3 regions of the Paenibacillus sp. NMA1017 genome follow, and region 1 is predicted to be linked to each of the others. Evidence: riboswitches for the same ligand, from Rfam matches in the RefSeq annotation. Region 1 holds a riboswitch; each other region holds the start of a gene.
The links. A riboswitch is a leader RNA that binds a small molecule or an ion and turns the genes downstream of it on or off. The one in region 1 is predicted to bind thiamine pyrophosphate.

Region 1 (7,015 bases):
TGCCTGCCGCTCTCAGCTGCTCCAACATATCCAGCATGACAAAGGTATTACGCGCATCATGCCCAAAGGTCGGTTCATCGAGCAGCAGCACTTCCGGCTCACGAATCATAGCCGTAGCAATACTCAACCGCCTTTTTTGGCCTAACGAAAGCTGATACGGATGACGCTCGTCCAGCCGCTCCAGTCCGAACTGTACAAGCATCCGATCGACCCGTTCCCGGCACTGTTCGGCGCTAAACAAGCTCTTGGGTAACGAATACTCTAGTTCCTTTCGTACGGTGTGTGCTACGAATTGCAGCTCGGGATTTTGAAACGCGAACCCGATACGCTCTGCCAGTTGTTCCGTACTGCCTGCCTCAACTCCGCACACGCTATAACGTCCCTGTGTGCGAAGTAAGCGCATCATGGAGAGCAACAGCGAGCTTTTGCCAGCCCCGTTTTCACCGACCACGCCAATCCAGTCGCCAGACTTCACCTGCGCATGCTCCACATAAATCACTGAACTTAAACTGCGGAGGCCGCTAAAATGTTCTAGCTCCAGCAAATTAGTCCCCGCACCATTCTGTTGCGTCACTGCTTCACTCCAACGTGGCGAAGACGATTCATTCCATACTCCCGGATACCACACGCCGTACTCGGACAATGCCTGCCGATGCACATGAAATACTTCTTCGGCCCTTCCATCCGCAATGATCTCCCCTTGAGCAGAAAGCACCACAATCCGATCCACATCATGGACAATTTCATTAATTTTATGTTCCACGATCACCAGTGTCTGGTCTACCGAAATGTTGCGAATGGTATCCCACACCTGTGTAGTGCCTTCCTCGTCCAACAAAGCCGTCGGCTCATCCAGAAAAAGCACTTCTGGCTCCATAGCCAGCACAGACGCAATCGCCAGCCGCTGCTTCATTCCCTGTGACATGCTGCCAATGGGCATATGTATATCATCCGTCGATAGACCAACCTGTATCAGCAGCTCGCGAATACGGGATCGCATTTGCTCACGAGGAACCTGATTATTTTCCAACACAAAAGCCAGTTCCTCGTCTGCATAGGACATACAGAACTGCGTATCAGGATCTTGAAATACAATACCTGAGACACTTGGGATTACAGCAGCATCGCATTTCATAGGCACTTCTATCGTGCGTGGAATCAGACCACTTAACACTTGGAGCAGCGTTGATTTACCGCATCCACTCGGCCCCAGTAGCAGCAGCTTTTCCCCCTTGCGGACAGACAAAGACATATTGTGAAAAAGCAGTTCTTGCTCACCGGGGAATTTCAACCGTAGCCGGGTGATCGAAGCCACCACATCTTCGGTTGCCCGGCTCATCAATCCAGCCCCTTATAATCTTGTTCCGTTGCAGGCCTCAAACTTCGCGTGACTCCGGTTACCTCCAATGCCTTAGCCAGATAGAACGCGAATACCCCGGCAATCACAATACTGCCAATCATCCGAAATCCAATATACAAAACATAGTTCCAGGTCGATAGCTGATCAATATACCCGTAGCTGAAGTCTAGAATCAGAGAAGTGACAGCCGCCCCAGCCGCAGCTAGCGAAGCAACCCACAAGTTTGCGTTCCGATACAGAAAAGCTGCAAAAAACAGCTCCGCTCCCAAGCCTTGCAGCAGGCCATAATACAAAGTGGACATGCCCCATTCGCTTCCCAAAAAAGCACTGACCGTTGCCGCTGCCACCTCTGCCAAAATTGCAACACCCGGCTTGCGAATGATGAGATAAGCAAACGTGCCTGCCATAAACCACATGCCATACATCAGTTGCTCGGCGTGTAGACCAAATGGCTTCATCAAATCATAGGCAGGCCCCCATATTTTGTAGATCAACCCGAACACAACAGCGATCACAATCGTGACCAAAATATCCGTCAGTTTCAACCCTTTGGACGCTCTTACAGCAGTATTCATTATTGCGTGCTCCCCTTTTTCCTTATAGTTGGCCTCTTGGCCATAAAAAAAGCTTGCCTGGAGCTGAATCTCCAGGCAAGCTTTATGCGCAGTAAAAGGTAAAGCACCATACAAAACATCATTCGTCGATATGCCTTATATAACCAGTAGTCTAAACTACTACACTGATACCAAGCCAAGTCAGGGTCAAGGTAAAATGCTAGGACATACATTGAATCTATCGACAACCGCAAAAAAAAGCGGCATTCCTGTATAGTGTTCTTGGTTTCTCTACGCTGGCATTACCCAGATCAGATTTCACGGTCAGTGGCAAGGGCCACCCTCTCAGCCTGACTTTCTCAAGCTCCCGACAATGCTTTTTTAATTCACTATAATATATACCACATCTATGGCTTTGACAATCCTATAATCCGAAGAAACGCTTAGCTGTTTCCGTCGTCGCAATTTCGATCTCCATCATGCTACGGCCTGTGCACTCGGCAATCGTAGCGGCGATGTGAGCGAGATACATCGGCTCATTACGCCCTTCTTTGGGCTTCACGGGCAGATTACGCGGGGTCAGAAATGGAGCATCCGTTTCAATCATCAACCGGTCTAGCGGAATATCCCTAACCAGCTCACGCAGATGTTTGCCACGCCGTTCGTCGCAAATCCAGCCGGTGATCCCGATATACAGTCCCATTTCTACATACGTATGCAGTTCCTGTTCCGTGCCGGTAAAACAATGCACTACCACTTTATCGACAAGCCCTTGATACTCCCGCAGCATAGCGGCAAAGTCCTCATGTGCATCTCGTTCATGCAGAAATAACGGCATATTCAGCTCACCCGCCAGTTGGATTTGCTCCCCAAACCATCGGCGCTGCACATCACGCGGCGAAAAATCACGGTTATAGTCCAGTCCGCATTCCCCTATGGATACGACCTGTGGCTGACTCGCCAGCTGGCGGAGCTGCTGAATCGTATCTGCGCTGCAGTCTTTGGCATCATGGGGATGCACGCCAGCCGTCGTATACAGCTTGCCCGGATAACGGGCCGCATACTGAGCAGCCTCCCGACTGCCGCGGACACTGGTTCCAGTAATAATCAAAGGTGTAATCCCTACAGCCGCGGCTCTCTCTACCACCTGTTCCCGATCCGCATGAAACGAACGGTGCATCAAGTTCACACCAATATCAATTAACGGTGTACCCCTTTCCATCTCAATCCCTCCTTCGCAAACTACAATCTCGGGTCAATCGGCTCCGATTCCAGAGATAGCGCGGCAAGGACGCATTCATGAATACGATCTACCGTATCCTTACGGACAAAACGTTCCACGCCTTCCATACCAAGCGCTCCTTCCATCAGGGCATGACGCTCCTTTTTGTTCGTTCGACGCTGCTTCAGACGCTTTAAATTCTCAGGGGCAAGATAATCCATACCGTAAATGATATGCAAATACTTGCGGCCTCTCACCTTGATTGCAGGCTGAATCATCTTGTCCCGATTTTTCATCAAAAAGCGTTCCGGCTTGATCACAATCCCCTCATGACCATCCTCTGTCATCTCGTTCCACCAGCGAATAACCGCTTCCTCGCTTGCTTCGTCCGTGATGACGCGATACTCTGTCTCCATAAACAGGGAAGACAGCCCAGCCAGTTCTCTATTTTGCTCCATATGCCAAATATGAGAATGGTCGAAAAAAGTCTTTCCGCTGTGTGCCAGCGTATGAAACGGTGCGATACGAATTTCATCCAGACCGTCCACATCCCAGCAATATTTTTGAAAAGCCTCTTGAAACGTTACGGCATTCGCATACTTCTGTTCCATTTCCTCCAACCAGTCTCCAACTTCTCGACCTGCAACCTTCGCCTGCTCCAGCTTGTCTACCAGCTTACTGCGATCCAGCAGAGCTGCTTCCCCCACATGCGCATACTGTGCAGCAATCAGTTCCCGAGCCTTGAGATTCCACGGCACAATTTCCGCATCCAGCAACACAAAATCCGTCTGGTTCCGTTCAAAATATCCAGCAGTCCGTAGATCCACATTCAGCTTCTCTAGCACTTGCTTTCCAAGGCCTGGTTCAAAGAAAGGGCGCCCGCTTCGGCTGTAGATCGTGCCCAATGTCGGGTATCCTACATACTCGACAGCAGCCTGTTCGTTCTTGAATAATAGCAAAATAGCCCGGCTACCCATATGTTTTTTCTCGGCCACCATCGTTTGTACGCCTTGCCCGCGATAATAAGCCAGCGCCTCACGTGGATGCTCCAGATATCCTTCCTCTGCAGACACCGCTGGAGCAGGACTCATCGTCGGTGGGATATACACCAGCTCCTCCATGGGTACAGTTACATGTGACACGGTATCTATAGCGGATTTGATCCATTCTCCTTGTACGCGTACTTCGCCATACGATTCCGTCAGCACACTGTAACCAGCGATTAGCTTGCGTAAATTCGGCGGGGAAAACCGTTTTCTCTGCCACCGGACAAGTGGGCTATCGGGATCATTCGCATAATTCTCATGTGCCGGAACGCTGACAAATTCCTTTTCTGGATAACGATAAGCGGTCAGCATACCACCAAATACCACACCCTGATCAATATTCACCGTCTGGTTCACAAGGGTAGGCTGCGGTCTCGGATCATGTCCCCACACTACTATTTCTCCCGATTCGTGGTCTACGAACCAATCCTTGCGGATCGGTTTTCCGCTCGCATCCTGCCCCTCCGTACCTCCATAGCGGCAATAATCAGAAATACGTGCCGACTGTTTGCCGATAAAATGATCCTTAATCCCGGCATGAGCCACGACCACGTGTCGCAATCCATTTTGGCCAAAAATAAGATGAGAGGGTGCATGTAGCAAAAAATCCCTCAACTCGCTTCTAAGCTGTTCCGCCGCTGCCTTACCCGCTTTTCGTTCATATTGGGCCAGTTCCTCTGCAAATCGTTCATCCCCATGACTGAGAGTCACCTTTCTCCCATCGAGGTAACGGCCGATTTTCCAGCCATGATTGCTGTCAATCATATACGCTAGTCCGGCATCCACGTGCTTTTTCCAGAACTGCATCGCTTGTAACGATTCAGGGCCACGGCTCATTACATCCCCGACAGATACCAGCTTTCTTCCATCAGGATGACGGTATAACCCTTCCGCATCTTCGGTATATCCAAGCTGGTCGATTACTTCCATCATCTCGCGGTAGCATCCGTGTATATCGCCAATGATATCAATTCCTGAGCCAATCTCATGAAACAGTGGCTGCACACGGCGAACAAAATTCATTTCTTCTACATCCTTAAGGACATAGCAAGCGTTAAAGCCTTCCTCACGGATACCGCGCAGGTTCCGCTTTAACAGCTGTGCCTGCTGTTTGACCCGTTGGCGTCCACGGGGATGCTCCCTGCCTAAATCACGTTCCAGCAGCACAGCTTCGGGTACATCCAGCACCAAGGCCATAACAGGAACGTGCGCCTTGGCTGCCAGCTGTACATATTTTTGGCGGTCCTCAGCATACAAATGGGTGGCATCCACAACCGTCAGTTTATTCAAGCGACAGCGCATAGCCAGAATCGTATCCATCGCCTCAAACGCCTTGGCTGACATTTGCTGATACTCATAGAACAGTACATCCGATTCCAGCCTTGGAAGTCCACTCCAGTCTATAAATTCCGTATCTCCGACCAGCTTGCGAAAATGATCCGAGGATACCACTTCTGTCTCCAGTAGAATACCTTCGCTCACCAGCCTGTCCAATAATGTGGTTTTGCCACTGTTGGAGGCCCCCACCAACACAACCAGTCCAGCATGCGGTAAATGAATCGTACGTTTGGATGAATTGCTCATGCTTCCTTCTGCTCCTTTCTGCGCGTAAATATAGCCATTTGGGTCGGTTGTCCAAAGCCTTCGACCTCTTCTCCGATCCCCTTCAGCGCTACCGAATAAGGAGCTTCCACAATCCACTGCTCACATCGTTCCTGAAACTCGCTTCTACTCCACTCAAAACGGTGATCGCCATGCCGCATCTCTTGCTGATTCATACGATACACTTCATTATATTCACGATTGGGAGTCGTCACGATCAGCACGCCCGGCTGATACTCCGTCACAATCGTCTTCATCACCCGGTTCAGACGATGCTCATCCACATGCTCAATGACCTCACATAGAATCATCACATCTTTGCCCCGCAATTGTTCATCATAATAAAAGAGAGAGCCCATCATGGGTGTAGGACTGATCGCGTCGGCATGCCTTTCCAGCTTGGCAAAACGCTCCATGGCTCTCACTTGTGCATACGCAGACGGCTCGACAGCCCAAATCTCTTCAATGCCCGTCACTCGGGCCAGCCGAGCCGAAAGCTTCCCTTCTCCTGAACCAAAATCTACGATTTTCTGTCTGCGAGGCAGCTTGCGAATCACGTCCATAATAGCTTGATATCGCAGTTCATTCAGCCGTACTGCTGGCTGTTGCTTCCCTTCCTCCCGTAGCTGTTCTTGCTGTTGAATCTGTTCGTGCTTATCCTTTTGAGCTTGAACAGTATCCTTTTCAATATGTTTTTCAGTACCTGTTGTTTCAGCAGAAGCAGAATCAGATTGCTCAAATTGCTCAATCAGATTGGTAAAACGCAGCGTGCGTCGAATGATGAGCTCACGCAGCGGATGCTCTTGCAGCCAACCTTCACCATAGCGTCTCAGCTTGTCAAACTCTTCTTCACTAATATAGTAATGCTTATAATTATCCAGCACCGGAATCAACAGCAATAACTGACGTAGCGCATACTGCACCGTCTGATGACCGCTTAACGTGATATATCTGACGGTGCTTCGATTTTTCAGCTGAAAAGAATAATCCGCTTCCCCTCGTTCTATGGCCACCTGATAGCCCAGCGGCACAAATAGTCCCTCCACCACAGCATCCGGCAAATCCGAAGCAACAGGCCCAAACGATAACTCCAGCGCAAAAGGGTGCTTCACCCATCCTGCATAGTCTTCCTTGGGTTTACCGTTCAGGGCTGTGCCAAGCGAGCCACGAATATAGGTGCAAAATAAGCTGCTGGTTACAAACTCCCGGTCATTAATATATTGTGTAATGT
Region 2 (7,015 bases), on a different contig from region 1:
CTAGCTGCCCAGGATGGAGCGGCTAAAAACACCAGCATACTACAAGCTACAACGGCTGCTGTCAAACCTTTAAACCCATTTTTACGAAATAACAAAATATACCCCTCCTCATTAAGGTGTATGCCTCATATACATACTTTTGCACATATATGTAAGCCTTGAACCCACCATTTCTATTTTAATCCAACGCCAGACAAAAGAGTAGTCATTTACTTAAAATTATTTATGAAAAAATAATTAATTTTCTCAAACATAAAAAAACCAGCACACCCCCTAAAAAAGCTCGGAGATTCACTGGTTTATCCATTTATATTCGTATTATTTCTTCCACATCTGGCGCTCCGTTTGCTGACCCACATACTCAATGCGAGTCGGATTCACGTCCAAAATGACATAATCGGGATCGTCTGGTCCTGAAAACCATTCCTTCAAGGAATCGTTCCACACTTGTTTGCGTAGTCCCTCATCAGCTGTAATCTGGACGGTAGCCTCCACTTCTACGACTTCCTTCGTACCGCCAACTTCATAGCCCAGCAGCAGATAAGCATTCGGATTGTCCTTTAGCTCATCCACTTTATGCGTTTTGCGATCTGTCGCCAGATGAATGTTCATTCCATCGTTAAAAAGGGCCATATAGCGTACTTTCGGTTTGCCCCCCTCTACCGTACCTAACGAGCAAAATTTGTTGTTATCCAAAGCCTTCACAATGGCTTGTTCCAGTTGGTTGCGATCCAATGTTTCCGTTTTACCCACAGTACAACAACTCCTTTTCACGAATTAGAATTCGAATTCTCTACGGCCATGCCATTGGGCACCAGCCCATCTGAACCTACTTGCGCAGCTGTTCTGAAAATAACACGACCGGATCGAATCGGATTGATTCACGCTCATTTTCAGATCAAAGCTCACAGTAAAAGTGTACCCTGTCGTTCGGCAAATGAACCGTCATCTCTCCCTTCATGCTGGACAGACCCGCATTCAAGGCATATAATCGTCGTAGTAAACCCGAATAAATGAACCCATTAAACCATACAATGCCAGGGGTGCTGGAATCGGCCGGCTGAGAGTGTGTCCCAAGACACTGACCCTTACAACCTGATCTGGGTAATGCCAGCGTAGGAATGCTTAAGCAAGATGTGCCCTTTTTACATAGGACCATCCCTTACTTTGGTATATACAAGCGCAAGCGTCCCGGAAACTCGGGGCGCTTTTTTTGTTGAAGATTAAGTTGGAAAGATCGCGTCCGGCAGATGTTATTTTTAGAAAATGGGGAACTTAAGCTGTCTGATTGGACGGATAACGGGTAATTAAAGGAGAGAACACAACGATGAAGCGCATGAAAATGTTAAGCCTGGGACTGATCAGTCTGTGGCTCATGGCCCTGACCCTCACCGCTTGCGGTGGAAGTCCCCCCACATCCCAAGAACCGGCTACCGCTACCGACACTCAAACGTCTACTCCGGCAAAGGAGCTCAAAGATGTTAAAGTCGTGCTCGACTGGACACCCAATACGAATCATACGGGACTCTATGTCGCCAAGGACAAAGGATTTTACGAAAAAGCGGGCTTGAATGTCCAAATTGTTCAACCTGGTTCAGGCGGAGCCGATCAAATGGTTGCTTCTAATGCTGCACCTTTTGGTATCAGCTACCAAGAAGGCGTCACACAGGCTCGTACACAAGGCGTGCCGCTTGTATCCATCGCTGCGGTGATTCAGCATAATACCTCAGGCTTCGCAGCCCCGGTAGATCGCGGAATTAAGAGCCCGAAAGATTTTGAAGGTAAAAAATACGGCGGTTGGGGCTCTCCCGTAGAAGAAGCGGTCATGAAATCCATCATGGATTCAGACAAAGGCGATGTGAGCAAAGTGAAGATCGTCAACATGGGCAATGCAGACTATTTTACAGCCGTGAAGCGGGATATCGACTTTGCCTGGATTTTCTACGCATGGACCGGAATCGAAGCCCAGCTTCGAGGTGAGCCTTTGGATATGCTGTATGTAAAAGATTATTCCAAAAGCCTCGATTACTATACGCCTGTAATTGTGAGCAACGGACAGACGATAAAAAATGATCCAGAGCTGGTCAAAGCGTTCATGGACGCTACCGCAAAAGGCTATGAATACACCATCGCCCATCCGGAAGAAGCCGCGGACATCTTAAGCAAAGCTGTACCGGAGCTGGATAAAAAGCTGGTACTTGCCAGCCAAAAATGGCTAAGCCCGCGTTATCAGGACGATGCCGCGCAATGGGGTGTGCAAAAAGCGGAGATATGGCAAAACTATTCGGACTGGATGTACGAACGCAAGCTGCTCAGCAAGCCTTTGGAAGTGGATAAAGCCTTCACAAACGACTTCTTGCCCAAGCGCTGATCATTTGTTAAAACGCTAAATAAGACTGAACTAGAGAAGAGAACGAAGCGCCACTACGCAGTCGGATGGTGCTTCCCATCGCTGTTGTACCCAGATTTCTTTTATGAATATCCAGAGGTTAAAATCTGGGTACAAAGGCGAACGCTAACGCTTGTACAGCACCATTCCGCCCACTTCGTTCTCGTTCCACTTGGTTATTCTTTAGTCTCATAGTATCTAAAGCGCAAAAACAGATGCGCTTGTGTGTAAAAATGCCACACAACCTAGCTTTAAAAATAAGGTGCTTTTAAGGCGGTTGGCAGCGTAGCGGTTCATTTGAATCTGGAGAAGCGCAGCGTTCGCCTTTGCCGTTGGATTCTTACCTTTTAAAATTTATTCAAAGAATCCCACGGCAACAGCGATCGTAAGATCAAATGAAACGCGAAGCGGTCTCACCCGCCTTAAACCACCCGATTTTCTCTAAAACACTCCAAATGAAGGACAGGTGAATTTCCATGGCTAATACACTGCTCAGTATTCAAGTAATCCCTAAAACTCCTAATAACGAGGACTCTTACCCGTATGTTGATAAGGCGATTGAGGTCATTCAACGCTCCGGCGTCAAACATCAGGTGAATCCATTGGATACGACCATGGAGGGCGAACTCGACGAGTTGCTGAGAGTGGTTAAAGAAATGCACGAGGCTTTGACGGAGGCGGGCAGTCCCAGCGTCATTTCACAGATCAAAATCGCACATAACCTACAAGGCATCAGCATGAACAAGCTGACCGAGAAATATCGCCCATGAATCCGAAAGGCAAGAACGCATCCTGGTGGAAAAGCGTATGGCCGCCCTTTGTGGCGGTCCTCTTCTTTTTAGCGGCCTGGCAGGGGGCGGTTTCCTATTTGCATGTTGAATCCTGGCTGCTGCCTGCTCCATCCCTCATCGTACAAGAGGGCATGGCCCAGATGGCGCTGCTTGGTGCCCATACATGGGCTACAATTCGCCTGACACTTGCGGGATTCGCTATAGGGACAGCAACAGGACTGTTGATCGCCATCGTTCTTCATACAATTCCTTTTCTCAAATCCGCCCTGTATCCGCTGCTTATCCTGAGCCAAAACATTCCGATCATCGCCCTGGGGCCGCTACTCATGGTGTGGTTTGGTTTTGGTGTGCTACCCAAGCTGATGGTCATTACCTTAGTATGCTTTTTCCCCGTGGCTGTAGCGGCCATGGACGGGCTGACTCGAACAGACCGTACGATGATGAACTATATGCGGATGTCGGGTGCAAGCCGCATGGCTATTTTTATGAAGCTGGAGCTGCCACATTCCCTGCCGCAAGTCTTTTCTGGCATTAAAATTGCTGCTACCTATAGTGTGATGGGCGCGATCATTGCCGAATGGATCGGAGCTAGTGAAGGAATTGGATATTATATGCTGCTGCAAAAATCGGCCTATCGCACGGACCTCATTTTTGCTGCCATCGGCATTATTGTCGCACTCAGCTTACTCATGTTTGTGGTTATTTTACTACTGGAGAAATGGCTGGTTCGCTGGAAACCCGATCGAGAGTAGCTTCCTCCTTAAATTAAATACACAAAGGAAAGGACGTGGCGCATATGAGTCTGCATCCGATTGGCTTATCATCACATAACGTGGCTAATGAACAACGAGCCGGGGAACAGCAGAGTACTTCAACTGCTCCTCCTGCTTTGGAATTGGAAGGCATCAGCCTCGCCTTCCGCGAAAAGCGAAGCTTACTGCCTGTACTGCAGGATGTATCCTTAACCGTCAAGCCGGGAGAATTTGTCTCTCTCATCGGTCCGTCAGGCAGCGGCAAAAGCACGCTGTTTCACATCATCGGCGGGCTACTCAAACCACAGCAGGGACGTATCCGTATGCACGGACGGGACATGACTGGTGAACGTGGGCATATCAGCTATATGCCACAGCAGCCCGCCCTTTTCCCGTGGCGTACCACGCTGGACAACGTACTGCTTGGGCAGGAAAATGCTCCACGTAAAACTACAGCAGTCCCCCCTGAGTACGCCAGTGAACGCGAGCGTCGCAAAGAAGCCTTGCAATGGCTCGAACAGGTTGGACTTGGTAAATTCGCCAAGGCGTATCCACATACGCTGTCTGGTGGAATGCAACAGCGCGCAGCCTTTCTTCGCGCACTGCTCAGCCCGCAGGAATTAATGCTGCTGGATGAGCCGTTCAGCGCACTCGATGCGCTGACACGTGCAGACATGCAGCAATGGTTATTGCGCATGTGGGAGAAGAACCGCCGCTCTGTGCTGTTTATTACCCACAGCATTGAAGAAGCGCTGATGCTCTCCGACCGCATCTATGTGCTGTCGGCGCGACCTGCTTCGGTGGTGCATGTCGTAGATGTCCCTTTTCCCCGCCCGCGTAGGGAAGAAATCACCCTCGATCCGCTCTTTATTGAATGGAAGCGGACCATGACCAGCTGGATGCGCGAGGAAAAGCACAAATTGGACGGCGACATGGACAATGCTCAGAGCGTCCACAAGAATATCCCGGAAGATGGATTGAATCGGCATGAGTGACGTAAAAGTTCGATGTGCATTGAAATGGAACAGCCAAACAAAGCTAGGCTTGGATTTGACCGCAATTGAACCCGCTCCATTGATCGACGCGCATATTCATGTAGACAGCTATCCGCCTGAACAACAGGAGTTATTGCTCGCTTCACTTGCCAATAGCAGCGTCCAAACCGTGATAGCCGTGTCGATGCACCTATTCTCCAGCAGAGCCAATCTATGGTTAGCTGAGCGTTACCCTAGGCTGGTACGACCAGCCTTTGGCTTTCATCCCGAACAGGCTCTTCCACCACAAGCTGAGCTTGACCTCTTATTCGACTGGATGGACGAACATATACAGCAGATGGTCGCCGTGGGGGAAGTCGGCTTGCCCTTTTACAATCGGCTGGAAGCCTCACAGAGCGGTTCACCTTTTGACCTTGCTCCCTACATAGCGCTGCTGGAGCGTTTTATCCAGTTTGCAAGCAAGCATAATAAGCCCATTGTCCTGCACGCCGTTTATGAAGACGCAGACATCGCCTGTGACCTTTTGGAACGTCATGGCGTCACACAGGCGCATTTTCACTGGTTCAAAGGCTCTGCCGCCACGACCCAACGTATGGCCCGGAACGGCTATTATGTCTCCTTCACACCGGATCTCCTGTACGAAGAAGAGATCCGCAGTTTGGCAAGACAGTATCCGTCTGATCAGATCATGGCAGAGACAGACGGTCCCTGGCCGTTCGAGGGGCCTTTTACCGGGCAACAGACACATCCACGGATGACTGCCGACGTCATTCGCGCGTATAGCAAGCTAACCTATCAAGATGAATCTGACGTACGTCAATTATTTCATGATAATACGAGACGCTTTTACTCACTATCTGATGGATAAAGGCATACCAGCTATTTACTGACTGCAAGGTTTACAACCACAACGTGCAACCAAAACAAAGAACCTCCTTATTTACGCTGGACTTCATCATGCGTAAATAAGGAGGTTCTTTTATTTTGCAGAGTTTTTTGTCGCTACTCAACTTTTATTGCTTCAAGAAACCCTTCTGTTCCAAAAACGGCTTCAACTGCAAGCGTGCCGGCTCGGTCAGTCTTGTGGCCATTTGCTCAGACCATGGCGTAGAGCGTTGACCGCCCGTACGTTCCTTCAAATATTCGGCTGATGTGTGATCGTATACCTCTACAGCTTTCATCGTTTGATTTTTGTCGTAGCCGTTCATATGCAAAACACCGGACAGTGGTAGACGTGGACGCAAGCCCGTTTCCTGATCTGGTACGCCAATACACATACCGAACACTGGATATACCAATTCAGGCAATCCTAACAGCTCGGATACTTCTGCTATTTTAGTACGAATGCCCCCAATATAGACGATGCCCAGACCCAGTGATTCAGCGGCTACCGCTGCATTTTGTGCAGCTAACGCGGCATCAATAGTCGCAACCGTATAATTTTCGACGGACCCTTCGTAGGAAGGCTGGCCTGGCTGATGGTGGAGCGTGGCCTGCTTCAAACGATACAGGTCTGCGCACCATACCAGAAACGCGGGGCATTGCTCAACGTAAGCCTGCCCTCCTGCTAACTCGGCCAGTTTTGTTTTCAAAGAAGGCTCAGTGACGGCAATAACGGTATATGCCTGCACATTGCTGGACGAGGAAGCCATTTGGCCAGCTGCCACAATAGCTGCGAGCTGCTCGTCGGTAACGGCGTCTGACTTGAATTTTCGCACAGACCGGTGATTCATCAACAAGGAAATCGTATCATTCATGACTGCTTCACTCCTAATCCATAATATAAGCTCTTTATCTACTTCAAGCTTGTGAGTATACGAAGAAGTTCTTGCATGGCACTCCTACAAATATTATGAAACTTTCACGAATGATAAGCAACCTGACGTGATGAAGGTTAACAGTATGGTTTAAAAAACCAAACACAACAAAAAGCAAGCACGCAGAAAACCAATTGTGCGTACTTGCTCTATACTCTGATAATAACTTTATCTCGCAACAGATGTCCGACAGCACGCTATCCTGCTGATACATCCATACATTTACAGCTTCACCCGTTGGAGACGCAGTGCATTCAGCACAACCGAAACA
Region 3 (7,015 bases), on a different contig from region 1:
CCGCCTGGATGAAGGCTTTGCCATTCAAGATAGCCTCCGGTACAGACATCCCTTTCCCTAATTCCGCGGTAATCGCTGCCGAGAAGGTGCACCCAGTTCCGTGTGTATGGACAGTCCGTACTCGCTTGCCGCTCAGCTCTGTAAAGGCGGTTCCGTCAAAGAGCAGGTCGACAATCTGTTCGCTGCTCTCGCTCTCGTCAGAGTGGCCACCCTTGATCACAACGAATTTTGATCCCATACTGCTAATATGTCTTGCAGCCTCGCGGCGATCCTCCATCGTACGGATACTGATCCCGGTCAGGGCTTCCGCCTCCGGAATATTCGGTGTAACGACCAGGGCCAAGGGGAGCAAGTCGTCCTTCAAAGCTTGCACCGCTTCCAGTTGCAGCAGTTCAGCGCCTCCCTTGGCAATCATCACGGGATCGACGACGACCTTTTTCCAGCCGAACTTTCGGATCTGCTCGCTCACAAGTCGGATGATGCCCGCATTAAACAGCATGCCAGTCTTCAGGGCATCCACTCCAAGGTCTAATCCTACAGCTTTGATCTGTTCCGCTGTTGCTTCCGGTGGCAGCGGATATACGCCGTGAACCCCTAAGGTATTCTGTACGGTAATGGCCGTAATAGCTGACATGCCGTACACGCCAAGTTCTTGAAAGGTTTTGAGGTCGGCCTGAATTCCTGCCCCGCCGCCACTGTCCGAACCGGCAATCGTCAGTGCTCTGGGTACACGAACGTCTGTCATCGAGCACCACCTGCTGTGGTTGTTCCGGCTTCACGGACAGTGACATGCCCCTCCAGCGAACCTGTATGTAGTTTGGCGAGCTCGTCGAGAAAGGCAATCTGGAAGCTGCCGGGCCCCAGCTCTGAGGTGCATGCTGCGGCTCGGGAAGCTGCTGCACCGTAAAATGCCAAGCCTGCTGTACCTGCGAGCAGCAGGTTGGGTTCAACAGCTGCAAAGGCACCTAACACAGAGGTCAGCAGGCAGCCTGCTCCGGTTACCTTCGTGAGCAGCGCGTCTCCACCGCTAATCATTCGTGCTTCGGCCCCATCGGTAATGACGTCTTCTTTTCCAGTGATGACTACCATTGTATTGAGCGTTCGAGCAGCCCGAATTGCCAGATCGACATTGCCGTTGTCAGCACTGTCACCAGCATCTACGCCTTTAATCTCACGGGCTTCTCCAACAAGATGCGCGACTTCGGCTGCATTGCCTCGCACCAATGAGATTTTGACTTCTCTCAGGATTCGTAGTGCCGACTCAGTTCTAAAGCTCGTTGCTCCCGCACCGACCGGATCTAGCAGGACTGGGACACCGTGTGCATTTGCTGATTGTCCAGCAATGATCATGGCATCCACCAGTTCGCGGTTCAGCGTACCGATGTTTAACACAACGGCACCCGCTATTTTTGCCATGTCTGCTACTTCCTCGGGTGCATAGGCCATCACCGGGGAGGCGCCCAATGCATACAGGCCGTTGGCCGTAAAGTTGGTGACTACCACATTGGTCATATTGTGAACGAGGGGTTTGCTGTTTTGTACCTTCGTCAGGAGATCCGAATAACTTTGTTCCCATGTACTCATCATGATTATCCTCTCTATAGTTGGTGGTTCAACAGGGCATTAACCGTACTTCATGTATCGAATTGCCAGGCTGACTATTCCAAGACCGCTGCCTGCATCTGGACCGGCCATTCTTCCTGCTTATAAGCCATGTCCCAGAACTTATATTCCAGCTGGCAGCTCAGTATAAAATGCTCAATCATCCGCTCCCGCTCAGCAGCCGTTGCGTCTTCCGCCCAAGCATCTACACGTTCTCGGAACTTGAGTGTTGTATCATCAAGCTGGTCTCCATAGAAGCCCATCCATTCATAAAACGGATGGGACTCATCCGGCTTTACTTCATCCAGCAGCCTGCGACCAATCTCGGCATACGTCCACATACATGGCAGCAGCACAGCCAAAATCTCGCCCAGGCTGCCCTCATGCGCGACCGTTAGCATGTGACGGATATAGTGATGGGCCGACGGAGCGAGTGGATATCCCTGCAACTCTTCATAGGTCACCCCTGCGACAGCACAGAAATTTTGATGCGGATGAACCTCGCTGTGTAGAATAAAAGAGATTTGTTCATTAAATACAGCCATGTCCTCCCGATTCGTGCATTTGGAGATTGCGATGCCGTATATCCGCATGTAGGCGTTCAAATATTCAAAGTCCTGTTTTACATAGTGAATCAGCTGTCCCCTTGTCAAACTTCCTTCAGCAATACCTCTCACAAAGGGATGCTCAAAAATCGCTTGAAAAATGCCGTCCGCCTGCCGACGGAGTTTTTGTGTAAAACTCAATTTCCCCACCTCCATCAAATTGAAGAGCAAGAAGTCCTGTAAGGATACAATTCCGGAACAACGCTAAAAAGCCGCCCCGGAAAATGGAGCGGCTTCAACAATAGGCCCAATACGCAAAAAAAACGCTTGAAACCTTATATATAAAGGCTCCACTTTCCTACGCTAGTGCGAACTAGATCAGGTTCAAAGGGTCCAAGATACGTTCTTGTCTCAGCCATAGTGGCTCCCCTAGTGGACTTCTATTCTTTTGACTATTACTGTACATTCGTTCATACGCTATGTCAAACATACGTCTATCTGGTCAAAGGTCAAGTGACAGAGCTGAAGTTGGCTTTCGAGGGGAAAAGGTGCTGGAGAAGGTCAGTTCCGTCTACACGAAGGAGTTCGCGGCAGGCTCCAGTGTCTAAAAAATCAGAATTTATACCAAAAGAGAAATCAGTACTGGGAGTGTAACGAGCGATATGACAGCACTGATGACAAAGGAGGAGGCTGTTTCTGATTCCAGGCTTTCAAAACGGGTGGCGATCATAGCGGCGACTGCTGAACCCGGGAAGGAAACGAGCAGAACTGCCTTCACAGTATCTGCAGACGACAGACCGCACAGGTAGGCGATCAGCAGCATTAATAAAGGCTGTACAATTGTTTTTAACAGTGCGATGGCAAAGGCACTTACACTAAAACTAATGTTGCGTACGCCAATGGTCACTCCGACCGCGAATAAAGCGGCCCCGGACGTAATGTCTCCGATTTGATTCAACGATTTGTTCAACAAATCCGGTGAATGGAAGCCGAACAAGGTCAAAATTACACCAATCAGTGGAACCAGCGCCAGCGGTTCTTTTAAGCCATGAAGAATGGAGTCCCAGATTAACCTTCCGAGGTGACCGTTCCGTTCCTTGCCTGAATTCCGGCTGGCTACGGTAGCTATAATAGTAGCCGCCGGGTCAAGGACGGCATTGACTACAATTCCCGTAAGCGCAATCGGAATGGCGACAGCAGAGGAACCGTAGATGGCTCCAAGCACCGGGATACCCATAAAAGCAAAGGTAGGCTGTGCTGAGTTCAAAGCAAACATGGCGGCATCCTTCACTGACTGCTTCCTCGCAAAGCGGGACAGTAGAAGGAGAACGGCAAAAAAAACGACAATGCCAATGAACAGAGCCAGCAGGAATGGCCATTGCTCGATGAGTGCTTTCCTGTCCGTTGTCGTGATACCGATGAATAGATGCGCAGGCAGTGCAAATTTGGTAACCAGTGCATTTAGGGCCTTGGAGGAAGAGGCATCAAAGCTTTTGTAATGCCCCGCTAACCACCCTAAAATAATTACGAAAAAAATCGGCACCAAAATATACAAGATATGTCCGACACTCATAGATCGATTCTCCTCGCTTGAACTGACGTATTCTGCCTGTCTGAACAAGGCAATATTTTTCCTAAACGGGGCATTAGTGAGGGTGATGAATTACACTTTCCACTGCTTTGACCTTCGTATATTCCGGTTTCCACATTGCATCTCGTATAGCTTGTTCCACATTTGAAATGTGTGCTTGAGCTACCTGATCCTGAATCGCGGCTTTCGCAACCGCAACCGCAACAGCGTACGAAACATCACGTAATTTTCGGATATGAGGGAGCAGCGCACCGCCAGGCTTATTCGAATCCACGCCATTGGCAACGGCATCTGCTGCGGCTGAAAACATGGCAGGCGTAATCCTTTTGGCTTTCACTACAATCGCACCCAGACCTAGTCCCGGGAAAACAAAGGCATTGTTCGCCTGTCCAATTTCAAATTCCGTACCGTTATAGGTAACGGGCTCAAAAGGACTTCCGGTAGCGATCAATGCTTTGCCATCGGTCCACTGTATCAAATCCTCGGGTACCGCTTCGGCAAGGTTTGTAGGATTGGACATGGGCATGATGATCGGGCGTTCCACATGCTTGGCCATTTCCTTGATAATCTCTTCTGAAAAGGCACCTGCTACACCGGAAGTTCCAATCAATAGAGTAGGCTTCACCTGACGGATGACCTCCAGCAGTGGTATTTTGCCGTCATCCGACCGCGTCCATGAGCTGACCTCTTCTTTTTTACGTACATATGGTTTCTGATAATCCAGGACATCTTCCATATCGTCCGTTAACAGTCCGCGGTAATCAAAAGCCCAAAATGGCTTGAATGAATCTTCCTCCGAAAGACCATCCGCGATCATGGCTCCCCGAATTTGGTCAGCGTTGCCGATTCCTGCTGCCCCCGGGCCAAAGACAACTACTTTTTGCTCACGCAGCGGAATCTTGGTGACACCTACTGCCGAAAGAATCGCAGCCAAGGTTACCGCACCTGTGCCTTGTATATCATCGTTGAAGGTGAGAATGCTTTGTCCGTATTTTCTTATAATATGGCGGGCATTTACGCTACCCACATCTTCCCAATGTAAAAGCGCCTTCGGGAATTGAGCTAACGTTTTGCTGATAAAAGTATCAATAAACTGGTTATAGGCTTCTCCGCGAACCCGTTTATGGCGGTTTCCGATGTACAGCGGATCATTCAGCAGCTTTTCATTATTCGTGCCTACATCCAGTACAATGGGCAGCACCCGCCCTGGATGAATGCCTGCCGCAGCTGTATACACAGCAAGCTTACCGATAGCAATGTTAATCCCCCCGACACCCCAGTCTCCGATGCCCAAAATACTTTCAGAATCCGTTACGACGATCAGATCCACATCTTCACCACTCAAACCGGAATTATAAAACGCTTGTCCAATACCGTTCGGGTTATCTATCGACAAATATACGCCCCCAGGGCGGTTGTACTCGTGACTATATTCTTGAATCGCGGTTCCGACGGTCGGCGTATAGACTACGGGTAGCATTTCACTTAAATGATCGGTTAGTAGCCGATAGTAGAGGACGACATTTCGGTTGTGGAGGTCGTTGAGAGAAGCATTTTTACGCAACATGGTAGGTTGTGCGAGAAATTGCTGATATGCTCGTACGCTCTGTTTCTCCAATGAAAGGACGGTTGGAGGAAGGATTCCATCCAAACCCAGTTCTTTGCGTTCTTCTTCTGTAAAAGCGACACCTTTGTTCAGTAGGGGATTTGCCAACACATCCTTCCCCCGTAAAGGAGTAGATAATGACCCATCGCGATTGACATAAAATGCTTCCATAGAAAGACCTTCCTTCTCTTCATTTTTTATATTGTAAGGATTTTACAAAATTCGATTCCAGTCGCTCCGAAGTGCAAGATATAGACGAACTAAACCATTTCGATCTATATCTTGTTCATTGAAAGTCGCTTATCGGATTTTTGCAAAATCCTCAATTATTCATAATGAAAGATGACATGTTGTCCATAGTATGGACGTGCCAATTTGTTTTATTCGTTCATTTATCTATGACAAAATAACCATATTTATTTCTCCCTATCGGTCTAGAAGAACTAATTTTCGATATGGATTTGCTAACTGATGCTGATGATTTCGGTTCTAATGAATCAGGTCCAAATACTCTGTTTTTATCAAATATGAAAATTAGTTTTTCTTCTCTTCTTCCCTTATATATCATGGAGTGTCAGCTATTTTGTTAAGAAAATATGAAGTATTTGGACATTAATTTAACCTCTATAAACAAACATTCTTAATTCTTTTTCAACAAAATAGAACTATTCGGAGGAAAAGGAGAGGTTTGTGTGCAGGGACCTATAGCCATTTTTAGCGATAACGACAGGGCTATTGATTATCCCAATGTGATTTGTTTTTACCAATATATACAGTGCAAGGACACGGAGGCAGCTTCAGTCTACGAGAACGCATGTTGTTGCTTGATTGATTATAGGGAGCCGGGGCAGGCGGTGCGGAAAGCCAATCAGATCCGTAGCCAATTTCCGCAAATGCCATTGTTACTGGTAACGGATGTAACATTTCCGTTCAGTGATCAGCATATGGTGCAAATCACCGGAGTAGGCCGTTTGCGCCTGCTATTTTGGCAAGCCAATAACACCGAAGAGATGCTTTCGGAAATACAAAGCTTGCTTTATCCCGAGTATTCGACCAAAAGCCAACATATTGCATTTATCTTGTCTGTATATAACGAAGAGCAACGTTTTGTTCATGTCAAAACCTTTGCTGAACGACTGCAAGCCTTTATCCGCAGCCATATTATTGAAGGTTCGATTTATCTCATTGATGATGGCAGCCACGATGGTACCAATGCCTTGATTAAAGCGCTGGAGGCAGCAACGGACTTGTCCGTAAACCGGATTAATCAGAATCTTAGTCCGCTGCTTCAAACAAGGGAATTGGGACGCAATACACGTAAGGCAGGGACGTATCTGGAAGGGATGCGAACCATTGGTGCGGATTACTATGTATTTGTGGACGCGGACGACTCCTTTTTTATTGAGGATATTGCCAGAATGATTAATGTTGTTCAGCAGGGCTATTATGATGTCGTGATCGGAACCAAGGATATGACCGCCGAGAATCGATCTTTATTGCGATCTGTTGTCAGCTTTGGTAAACGGGTCATTTCCCGTCCTTTTTTACCAACAGGTGTGGTGGATTCCCAGACTGGGCTTAAAGTGATGAGTTCGGTTGCAGTGAAACGGATGTTTCCGCATTTAAAGGAACAGCTCGGACTGGCGCTGGATCTAGAAATGATGTTTATTG

Region 2: it holds a riboswitch for thiamine pyrophosphate, as region 1 does, so the genes downstream of both, AC5ELV_RS17470 (ABC transporter substrate-binding protein) here and AC5ELV_RS18675 (ECF transporter S component) in region 1, are expected to answer to the same signal.
Region 3: it holds a riboswitch for thiamine pyrophosphate, as region 1 does, so the genes downstream of both, tenA (thiaminase II) here and AC5ELV_RS18675 (ECF transporter S component) in region 1, are expected to answer to the same signal.

Annotation. Positions count from the first base shown of each region.
Region 1 is NZ_JBZXYR010000008.1:60,419-67,433, forward strand. It holds gene AC5ELV_RS18670 (ABC transporter ATP-binding protein) at 1-1,339, opposite strand, end outside; gene AC5ELV_RS18675 (ECF transporter S component) at 1,339-1,935, opposite strand; TPP riboswitch at 2,185-2,294, opposite strand; gene AC5ELV_RS18680 (TatD family hydrolase) at 2,339-3,136, opposite strand; gene AC5ELV_RS18685 (polynucleotide kinase-phosphatase) at 3,157-5,766, opposite strand; gene AC5ELV_RS18690 (3' terminal RNA ribose 2'-O-methyltransferase Hen1) at 5,763-7,015, opposite strand, start outside.
Region 2 is NZ_JBZXYR010000007.1:50,800-57,814, reverse strand. It holds gene AC5ELV_RS17480 (bifunctional 2',3'-cyclic-nucleotide 2'-phosphodiesterase/3'-nucleotidase) at 1-95, opposite strand, end outside; gene AC5ELV_RS17475 (pyridoxamine 5'-phosphate oxidase family protein) at 319-753, opposite strand; TPP riboswitch at 1,030-1,139, shown strand; gene AC5ELV_RS17470 (ABC transporter substrate-binding protein) at 1,328-2,371, shown strand; gene AC5ELV_RS17465 (MTH1187 family thiamine-binding protein) at 2,866-3,159, shown strand; gene AC5ELV_RS17460 (ABC transporter permease) at 3,156-3,932, shown strand; gene AC5ELV_RS17455 (ABC transporter ATP-binding protein) at 3,977-4,927, shown strand; gene AC5ELV_RS17450 (TatD family hydrolase) at 4,920-5,795, shown strand; gene nfsA (oxygen-insensitive NADPH nitroreductase) at 5,941-6,684, opposite strand; gene AC5ELV_RS17440 (heavy metal translocating P-type ATPase) at 6,967-7,015, opposite strand, start outside.
Region 3 is NZ_JBZXYR010000005.1:263,056-270,070, forward strand. It holds gene thiD (bifunctional hydroxymethylpyrimidine kinase/phosphomethylpyrimidine kinase) at 1-745, opposite strand, end outside; gene thiM (hydroxyethylthiazole kinase) at 742-1,587, opposite strand; gene tenA (thiaminase II) at 1,659-2,348, opposite strand; TPP riboswitch at 2,486-2,588, opposite strand; gene AC5ELV_RS15500 (AEC family transporter) at 2,767-3,720, opposite strand; gene AC5ELV_RS15505 (NAD-dependent malic enzyme) at 3,794-5,515, opposite strand; gene AC5ELV_RS15510 (glycosyltransferase) at 6,037-7,015, shown strand, end outside.